Regions from separate parts of the Glaciimonas sp. GNP009 genome, predicted to be linked through region 2. Evidence: predicted binding sites of a transcription regulator. Region 2 holds the regulator's gene; the other holds the start of a gene.

Region 1 (4,432 bases), 510 kb from region 2:
CTTGTCGGCGCTGCTGCAAGAGTCCCATAGTCCATTTCTCCGTCACGCGCATCGGAGAGGGCAATCACATGTGTCAGCGCAGGAGAAACAGCTTTAATAGCATCGACGTAATGTGCCAAACCACGGTCATACAACATCACCGTCGCACCGCTGGATTGCCCCAGATAAGCGGCTTCCGGTGGCGTAATACGCACGTTGGTAGGAACCCATACCAAGCCGAGTTTGAATGCGATCCAGGCGCTCTCAAAGATTTGCAAATTGTTGCGAGAATGCACCAAAAACCTGTCACCCTTTTTGACGCCTAATTGATGCAAAGCATGCGCTACCGCATCGACGCGGTCATTAATATCTTTCCAGGTAGCGACGTCATCGCCAATAATGATGCCCGCGTCATCGGGAAAACGGCGCGCGACATCCGATAACAGCCGCCCCAGATTCATGACTTTTTTTAACATGGTCTCGCTCTTATTTCGGTTGGGCTTATTAATTGTTGTTGCATGTGAGCTGTGCGGAGACAAGACAAACATCAAGAATTCAAGATTGATTTGCTCTGGTTTGCTTTGCTTTTACACCGCCTCATCAGGTGCCTCAAAAAACCTGTTGCACGAGCCAGGGTCGCATTGAGAAGCAGAGCCGTACGGAGGTACGGTGAGCATCGGAAATGCGAGATTGGTTTGCGCAGCAGGTTTTTTGAGGTACCTGTTTGGGCAGCAGGTTTTTCGAGGTACCTACCTGACGCGCTCTAAAATGCTGACATAATTTGCTACTGCGGCACCGCCCATATTGAATACGCCGACATATCTGGCATCCGCTATTTGCATTTCGCCCGCATCGTGGCAAGCCTGCATCGCTGCCATGACATGCATTGAAACACCGGTGGCGCCAATTGGATGACCTTTCGATTTCAGTCCGCCAGAAGGATTAATCGGTAAACGGCCTTCTTTGGTGGTGACGCCGTCGAGAATCGCGTGCGCGCCTCGTCCTGGCTCAGCCAAACCCATTGCTTCATATTCCAGCAATTCCGCGATAGTAAAGCAGTCGTGGGTTTCTACCAGCGACAGATCTGTAAGCGTCAACTTTGCCTGCGCCAGCGCCCTCTTCCACGCCAGACTGCCGCCCTCGAAGGACGTTGGGTCACGCCGACTGAGCGGCAGAAAATCATTGACGTGCACTGCCGAGCGAAACTGCACCGCACGCGGCATACTTTTAGCGACATCAGCGGCGCTGATGATCATTGCCACTGCACCGTCTGAAATCAAGGAACAATCGGTACGTTTCAGCGGGCCGGCGACGAATGGATTCTTTTCAGATACATGACGGCAAAAGTCAAAGCCCAGATCTTTGCGCATATGCGCATAAGGATTGGCCGCGCCATTTTTATGGTTCTTTGCTGCGATTGCTGCCAAAGCATCCGACTGATCGCCGTAACGATCAAAATAGGCTTGGGCAATATTGCCGAACACACCTGCGAAACCGCCAGCAATGGCCGCTTCTTCTTTAACGTAGGAACATTTGAGCAAGACATCGCCAACTGCCGCTGTAGCCAGTTCGCTCATTTTTTCGTAGCCAATGACTAGCGCATGGCGCGACTGACCGGATAAAATTGCCTGTAATCCTGAATGAATTGCTGCTGAGCCGGTGGCGCAAGCGTTTTCGACCCGGACTGCTGGCGTGAATCGCATTTCCGGAATGCTATTAAAAATGAGCGAAGAAGGAAAATCCTGCTGCAGAAAGCCGCCATTAAAGGTGCCGATGTGAATAGAACTGATATCGGCCGGTGTCAGACCCGCGTGCGCTATCGCCGCCTGCGCTACTTCGGCAATCAATATTTCAGGATCGAGGGCATCAAGTTTACCAAACTTAGAATGGTTCCAGCCGGTAATGCATGGGGCGGAAGTCGATGGAGAGGAAGTCGTCATTTGGATTCCTAAAAAGAGTTTTCAGAATAATGCTATGCAAAAATAATGCCAAGGTTATGACACGAACGGCAACTATAGGTAACTGTCGCCAAGAACTATCAAATGGTCATTCTCAATGTAGATCAAGGCGAAAAATGAAGTAGAAGCGAATGAAAGCGTATGGCGTCAATATTATCCTTTTGCGCAGCGGCGTGGCGTATGGACCGATTTTTGGGGCGGCGATTGCATAGCAACTGGCGTGCAGCGTGCGATAAAGAATTTTGCTGCACCGCAGTAACGACAGGTGTTTATTTTATGCGACAGGTGTCGCACAAAATAAACACCTGACATCCTTTGTCGAAATTGCATTTTTAGACGAGAATATCAGCACTGGGCTGAGGATAGCTGCCAGAGCAAGAGACGAGGAGGAAGAGAAGCACGACAATATAGCCAATCGGAATAACCGCCGATAGCAAAACTGGGCCTTGGCACTTAAATTGCTCTATCCAATCTTACGCAGCGTAGCTACCAGGTTCCAGAGATCATTTTTTATATAACTAAAATCCAGGAGACAAACAGATGGGTAATCGCGTTGGTATCATTTCACGCCGCAATTTTTTGAAAACAATTTCTGCCACATCGGCAATCGCCGCCAGTGGCTTAAGTATGGTTTCGACACAAGCTTTTGCCGCTGCCGAGTTCACCTTAAAATTCGCCAATAATCTGCCAGTCACACATCCGATGAATGTGCGGGCAAAAGAAATGGCGGCAAAAATTGCGACCGACTCAAAAGGTCGCATTGATATGCAAGTCTATCCAAATAGCCAGCTCGGTACTGATACCGACATGCTGTCGCAAATTCGTGCTGGCGCTATTGATTACTTTTTGCTTTCACCGTTGATTCTTGGAACACTAGTCTCGGATGCACAAATCAGCGGAATTGGTTTTGCATTTAAAGATTACAACCAAGTGTGGGCAGCGATGGATGGCGATCTTGGCGCCCACGTGCGCAAACAGATTTCGGCGAAATCGACACTGTTCGCGTTCGACAAAATTTGGGATAACGGCTATCGCCAAATCACCAACAGCAGTCGCCCGATTAATAAGCCGGAAGACTTGAAAGGTATGAAATTACGCGTTCCACCAAGTCCACTCTGGACCTCAATGTTCCGCGCATTTGATGCTGCGCCAACCAGCATTAACTTTGCCGAAGTCTATTCAGCGCTGCAAACAAAAATCGTCGAAGGCCAGGAAAATCCACTAGCGATCATCTCGACTGCCAAACTGTACGAAGTGCAGAAATATTGTTCGATGACGAATCATATGTGGGATGGTTTTTGGTGTCTGGCAAATAAAACCTCGTTCGAAAAGCTGCCGAAGGATCTTCAGGATATCGTCACGCGTAATATCAACGAAGCCGGTCTGAAGCAACGCGTTGACACCAAGGCACTTAACGATTCACTAGTCGCCGAAATGAAAACCAAAGGCCTGCAATTCAACGATACCAACAACGACGCTTTTCGCACCAAGCTACGTAGTGCTGGATTTTACGAGCAATGGCACAAAAAATTTGGGGATGAGGCTTGGGCCATCCTTGAGAAATACACTGGAAAATTGGCCTGATGGACGCCGCTACGACCTATACCACACCAGTGCAAAGCCATTTTCTGGCGCGGCTTCTGGCGACGGTCAACCGCGGCGTGATGCACGTTGTCGCTGCGGTGGCGGCAACGCTGGTGATTGTTGAGACGTTGATATTGCTGATCGGCGTGACCTATCGCTATGCGTTGCACGATCCGCTGATCTGGTCGGACGAACTGGCCTCAACACTATTCATCTGGCTATCGATGCTGGGTGCGGTGCTGGCGCTTGACCGTGGTGAACATATGCGGCTAACGGCGATTGTTAATAAACTTTCCGAAAAATGGCGCATCTGGTTCGAGACTGTGGCAGCGCTGATTGTCTGCATCTTTGTTCTGATGATCATTCACCCGGCCGTCACCCATGCGACCGACCAAATGGCGATCACCACGCCCGCTCTGGAAATTCCGGACGGCCTGCGTGCGGCGGCTTTGCCAGTCGGTGCCATTTTGATGTTGCTGGCTGCGGTTGCCCGTATGGCTAGCCATGCGACCTTTAAACAAGTCACCTCAGCAATCGGTGTGGTGGGCGTTATCGCTCTGGCTTTGTGGCTAGGCAAACCATTGCTGCTCGCCATGGGCAACTACAATCTGATCATATTTTTCGTCGTGCTGATTGGTGCGTGCGTGGCTGGCGGTATTCCAATTGCGTTTGCATTCGGTACTGCCACCATGGCTTATCTGGCGTTAGCCACGAATGCGCCAATGATGATCGTGGTGAGCCGCATGGACGAAGGTATGTCCAGTCTGATTTTACTCTCGGTACCGTTATTTGTTTTGCTCGGCGCACTGCTGGAAATCAGCGGTCTGGCGCGTACGCTGATCGATTTCATGGCCGCGTTGCTTGGACACGTACGCGGCGGCTTGCAATACGTCCTCCTTGGCGCGATGTTT
Region 2 (4,432 bases):
TGCGGTCAACTTTTCGCCTACGCTTCATGCTGCTGCTGACGGTGTGTGTGGCACTCACTCTCGGTAGTTTCTGGATCATGGAAGTGATGCGTAAAAATACAGAGCAATTATTGCCGGGTGCGCCGCGTGTTGCGCCTGATTATTACGTCGAAAATTTTAATTATGTGCAACTCGCACTTAATGGTCAGCCACGCTACAACATCTCAGGTCAACGCCTGACGCACAATCCCGCCGACGATTCATTTGACGTGATTCTTCCCGTCATTCGTAGCCTTGATAAACAACAACCGCCGATGACCTTGCGCTCCAATACTGCCAAAATCGAAGACAACAACAGTAAAGTGAATATGTACGGCAATGTGAACGCAGACCGCTCAGCGACGCCAAAGTCGTCAAAGCTTCATTTGCAGTCCGAGTACCTTCAGCTATTGCCAGATGATGACATTATGACAAGTAACAAGGCGGTCGAAATCACGATCGATCAGTCGAAAATGACCGGTGTTGGTATGTATGCCAATAATGCGACTATGCAATTACGCCTATTAAACAATGTCCGTGGCACCTATCGCGCAACACCGCGGCAGACTAAATAACTCACATGATTACCGGATAATCCTATTGAAGCCATTGTTGCTTTTAGTGCCAGTATCCCCTTTCAGGATTTTTATGAAACGTATTCTATTTTTAACCCTACTCGCGCTGCAACTGACTTGTATTTCAGGTGCCCATGCTGAAAAAGCTGACGCAGATAAACCATCCAACGTAGACGCAGACCAGTTCACGCTGGACGACGTAAAACAAGTAAAGATATTCACCGGCAAGGTGATACTGACCCGCGGCACGCTGATCATGAAAGCCAACAAAGTCGTCGTCACGACGGACCCATCAGGCTATCAATTTGCCACCTTATACGCACCTCCCGGTGGCTTAGCCACGTTTCGCCAAAAGCGCGACGGCGGTCCTGACTTATGGATCGAAGGTGAAGCTGAGCGAATTGAGTACGACGATAAAACTGAAATCGTTAAATTATTTTCGAAAGCGCAAATGCGACGTCTGCAAGGGACCAAAGTCACCGATGTTGTAAACGGCGAATTCATCTCTTACGATAGTCGCGTGGAGTTCTACTCGGTCAGTAACAATGTTTCCGGCAATAGTCAACCTGGCGCGGGCCGCATCAAAGCAGTCATCCAGCCGAAGAGTAAATAAGATGACCTCTACAAATTTAAGCACCTTGATCGTTAAAGGGCTGCAAAAAAGTTATGGCGCGCGCCAAGTAGTCCGCGATGTCTCTTTGAAAGTAAATAACGGCGAGGTCGTCGGCTTGCTTGGTCCTAACGGCGCTGGAAAAACGACTTCTTTCTATATGATCGTCGGTCTGGTGCCATCGGATGGTGGAACAATTGATTTAGATGGCGTTGACATCTCGCGTTTACCGATTCATCAACGCGCGGTGCTTGGCCTGTCTTATCTGCCGCAAGAGGCCTCTGTTTTTCGCAAGCTAACGGTCGAAGACAATATTCGTGCGGTACTTGAATTACAGCGGCCAAACGGCAAAGCACTGACCAAAGATGAAATCTCGGACAAACTCGATTCACTGCTACAAGAATTGCAAATTGAGAAATTGCGGGAAAATCAGGCATTATCTTTGTCCGGTGGAGAGCGACGACGAGTTGAAATCGCCCGTGCTTTAGCCACCAATCCGCGCTTCGTGCTTCTTGATGAGCCGTTCGCCGGTATTGATCCTATCGCCGTTATCGAAATTCAACGTATCGTCAGGTTCCTTAAAGAGCGCGGCATCGGTGTCTTGATCACCGACCATAATGTGCGCGAAACGCTCGGCATTTGTGACCGGGCATACATCATCAACCAAGGTAGCGTGCTAGCCAGCGGCAGTCCAGACGACATCATCGCCAACGAATCAGTGCGACGAGTTTATCTGGGTGAACATTTCCGCATGTAACGGATTCAACGGATTCCCTAGCGCCCATGAAACAATCTCTCCAACTCCGTACCTCGCAGCATCTGGCGCTAACCCCGCAATTGCAGCAATCGATTCGATTGTTGCAATTGTCTACGTTGGAGTTACATCAGGAACTTGAACATATCCTTTCGGATAACCCGTTACTGGAACGCCTCGACGATCCCCTGGACAATTCAGTGCGATTACTCGCCGACGGGGCGATCAGTACCAGTGCCTCAACAATGGATGCGCCACCAGGTGACAGTGAAGTAAGCAGCTCGCCAACTGAGCCTGAGGGCGGTGGTGAAGCGCCCGAGTCTGGCGAAAACAATCAAGAGAACGGCAATACTGACAGCGAATGGAGCTTTGACGACGTTTCCCGAACCTCCAAAGCCCCAGATGATGAGGATTCACGACCACAATTAGAAGCCTGCGAATCGACGTTGCGCGAACATTTGCTCAAACAAATGCGTGAAGCTGTTGATCAGCAACGCGACCGTGCATTGATCGAGTTGATCATTGATGCGCTTGATGAAAACGGCTACCTGGAGGAATCACTAGACGATATTTTTGCACGTCTTCCAGAGCAACTTGATATCGAGATAGAAGAATTGTCGATGGCCTTGAAGATGGTCCAAAGCTTCGACCCAACTGGTGTCGGAGCACGCAACGCGTCAGAATGCCTCGCATTGCAAATCAAAGCATTTCCCAAAGTAGCGTTCGTCACACGCCGACTGGCACTAACAATCGTTGAAGGTTATCTGACCTTATTTGCCCAGCGCGATTTTAATAAAATCAAAAAAGCGCTGGAGTGTGATGATGAAGATTTGCGCGAGGCACAAATTATTATCAAAAAATGTAATCCTCATCCCGGCGCGACCTTTGCTGGCGGTGCGTCAGATTATGTCGTACCAGATGTAATTGTCAGAAAAACAAAAAATGGTTGGCAGGTAATGCTCAACAATGACGTTATGCCAAGGCTTCGAGTTAATGCTCTTTATGCCAACATTCTCAAGCAGGGCAAGAGCGAGGGATCACTTAACTCGCAGCTACAGGAGGCAAAGTGGCTGATCAAAAATATGCGTCAGCGCTTCGATACCATACTGCGTGTAGCGCAGGCAATTGTTGAGCGTCAACGGAATTTTTTCTCACATGGGGCGGTTGCTATGCGACCTCTTGTGTTGCGCGAAATAGCTGATACACTAGGATTACACGAGAGTACTATCTCACGTGTAACTACTCAGAAATACATGCTCACCCCACACGGGATGTTCGAATTAAAGTATTTCTTTGGCAGCCATGTTGCTACAGAGGCAGGTGGAGAGGCTTCCTCAACGGCGATACGGGCGTTAATCAAACAACTGATAGGAGCGGAAGATTCTAAAAGTCCTTTCTCTGACAGCAAGATTGCCGACATGCTCGCGGAACAAGGTATGGTAGTGGCCCGTCGCACCGTCGCAAAATATCGCGAAGCTTTACGAATTCCGCCGGTCAATTTGCGTAAATCTTTATAGCTGTTTGCTTGTTTGCACAAACGTCGCTGTGTTCTGACTGATTGATTTATGGTTGATGAATAAATTGGTGATTCAACACTGAATTAATCGTCCCGGTCCGAACCGCCAACGACACACTTGATAGGAGCGCTGTATGAATTTCACAATTAGTGGGCATCACCTCGACGTAACTCCCGCCATTCGCGAACACGTGCTAAGCAAATTGGAGCGTATCAAGCGCCACTTCGATCAGGTCATAGATATTAGTGTGATCCTGACGGTAGACAAAATCACAGAGAAAGAAAAGCGTCAAAAAGCCGAAATTAATCTGCGCGTTAAAGGCAAAGACCTGCATGCCGAGAGCATTGCGCATGACCTTTACGCCGCCATCGATTTGTTAATCGACAAACTCGATCGACAAGTGATTAAATATAAGGACAAATTGCAGAATCATCAACATTCGGCAATCAAGCATCTACCTGAGGATTTGCCCATCGCAGCAACGTGATGGACGGGGTTCTCTAATGCGGTCAACGTAAGTATTGCTCAATAAATAAATTGAAAAATACTATACTGACAAATGAGCAAGGGCGCAGTTAATGCGCCCTTTGTCATTTTAAAATTATATTACTTACACACGCCCTGCCCGAATATGTTCGTAACACTTTGCATCGTTTAGCAGTGTTCGGAGGCATCGCCGAATGTCTCGAACGCAACCGGGTACACCTCAAACAGCGGCCAAAACAAATAACTAAGCAAGAAGCTTTATAACGTCACTCTCAAAAGAGTTTTCATAAAGTCGCCAGACCCGTAACTTTCCCAATTCGGTCCACATCAAAAATACCATGACGATGGTATGCCGCAGCCTATTGCTTTAATGCGCCAAAAACTTTTCCGATAATTGCACTGCCAGCACCGATCGGATCACGTCGAATCGCTTTTTCCTCTTCCCCTATCATGTAAAACAAGCCATCCAAGG

The links. Region 2 encodes sigma-54, which starts transcription at its own class of promoters, with help from an activator protein. Its sites were predicted from a motif close to TGGCANGNAANCTGCTTT; they were not measured.
Region 1: a site for sigma-54 is predicted at 1,953-1,970, ahead of ACXX82_RS06920 (acetyl-CoA acetyltransferase). Genes of this name have one in related genera too.

The regions. Positions count from the first base shown of each region.
Region 1 is NZ_JBTGUV010000004.1:1,338,368-1,342,799, forward strand. Features, by position in the region: gene ACXX82_RS06915 (acyl-CoA synthetase) at 1-527, opposite strand, end outside; gene ACXX82_RS06920 (acetyl-CoA acetyltransferase) at 729-1,919, opposite strand; gene ACXX82_RS06925 (TRAP transporter substrate-binding protein) at 2,478-3,521, shown strand; gene ACXX82_RS06930 (TRAP transporter large permease) at 3,521-4,432, shown strand, end outside.
Region 2 is NZ_JBTGUV010000004.1:1,850,423-1,854,854, forward strand. Features, by position in the region: gene lptC (LPS export ABC transporter periplasmic protein LptC) at 1-593, shown strand, start outside; gene lptA (lipopolysaccharide transport periplasmic protein LptA) at 667-1,206, shown strand; gene lptB (LPS export ABC transporter ATP-binding protein) at 1,208-1,960, shown strand; gene ACXX82_RS09065 (RNA polymerase factor sigma-54) at 1,987-3,474, shown strand; gene hpf (ribosome hibernation-promoting factor, HPF/YfiA family) at 3,608-3,961, shown strand; gene ACXX82_RS09075 (DUF4197 domain-containing protein) at 4,320-4,432, opposite strand, start outside.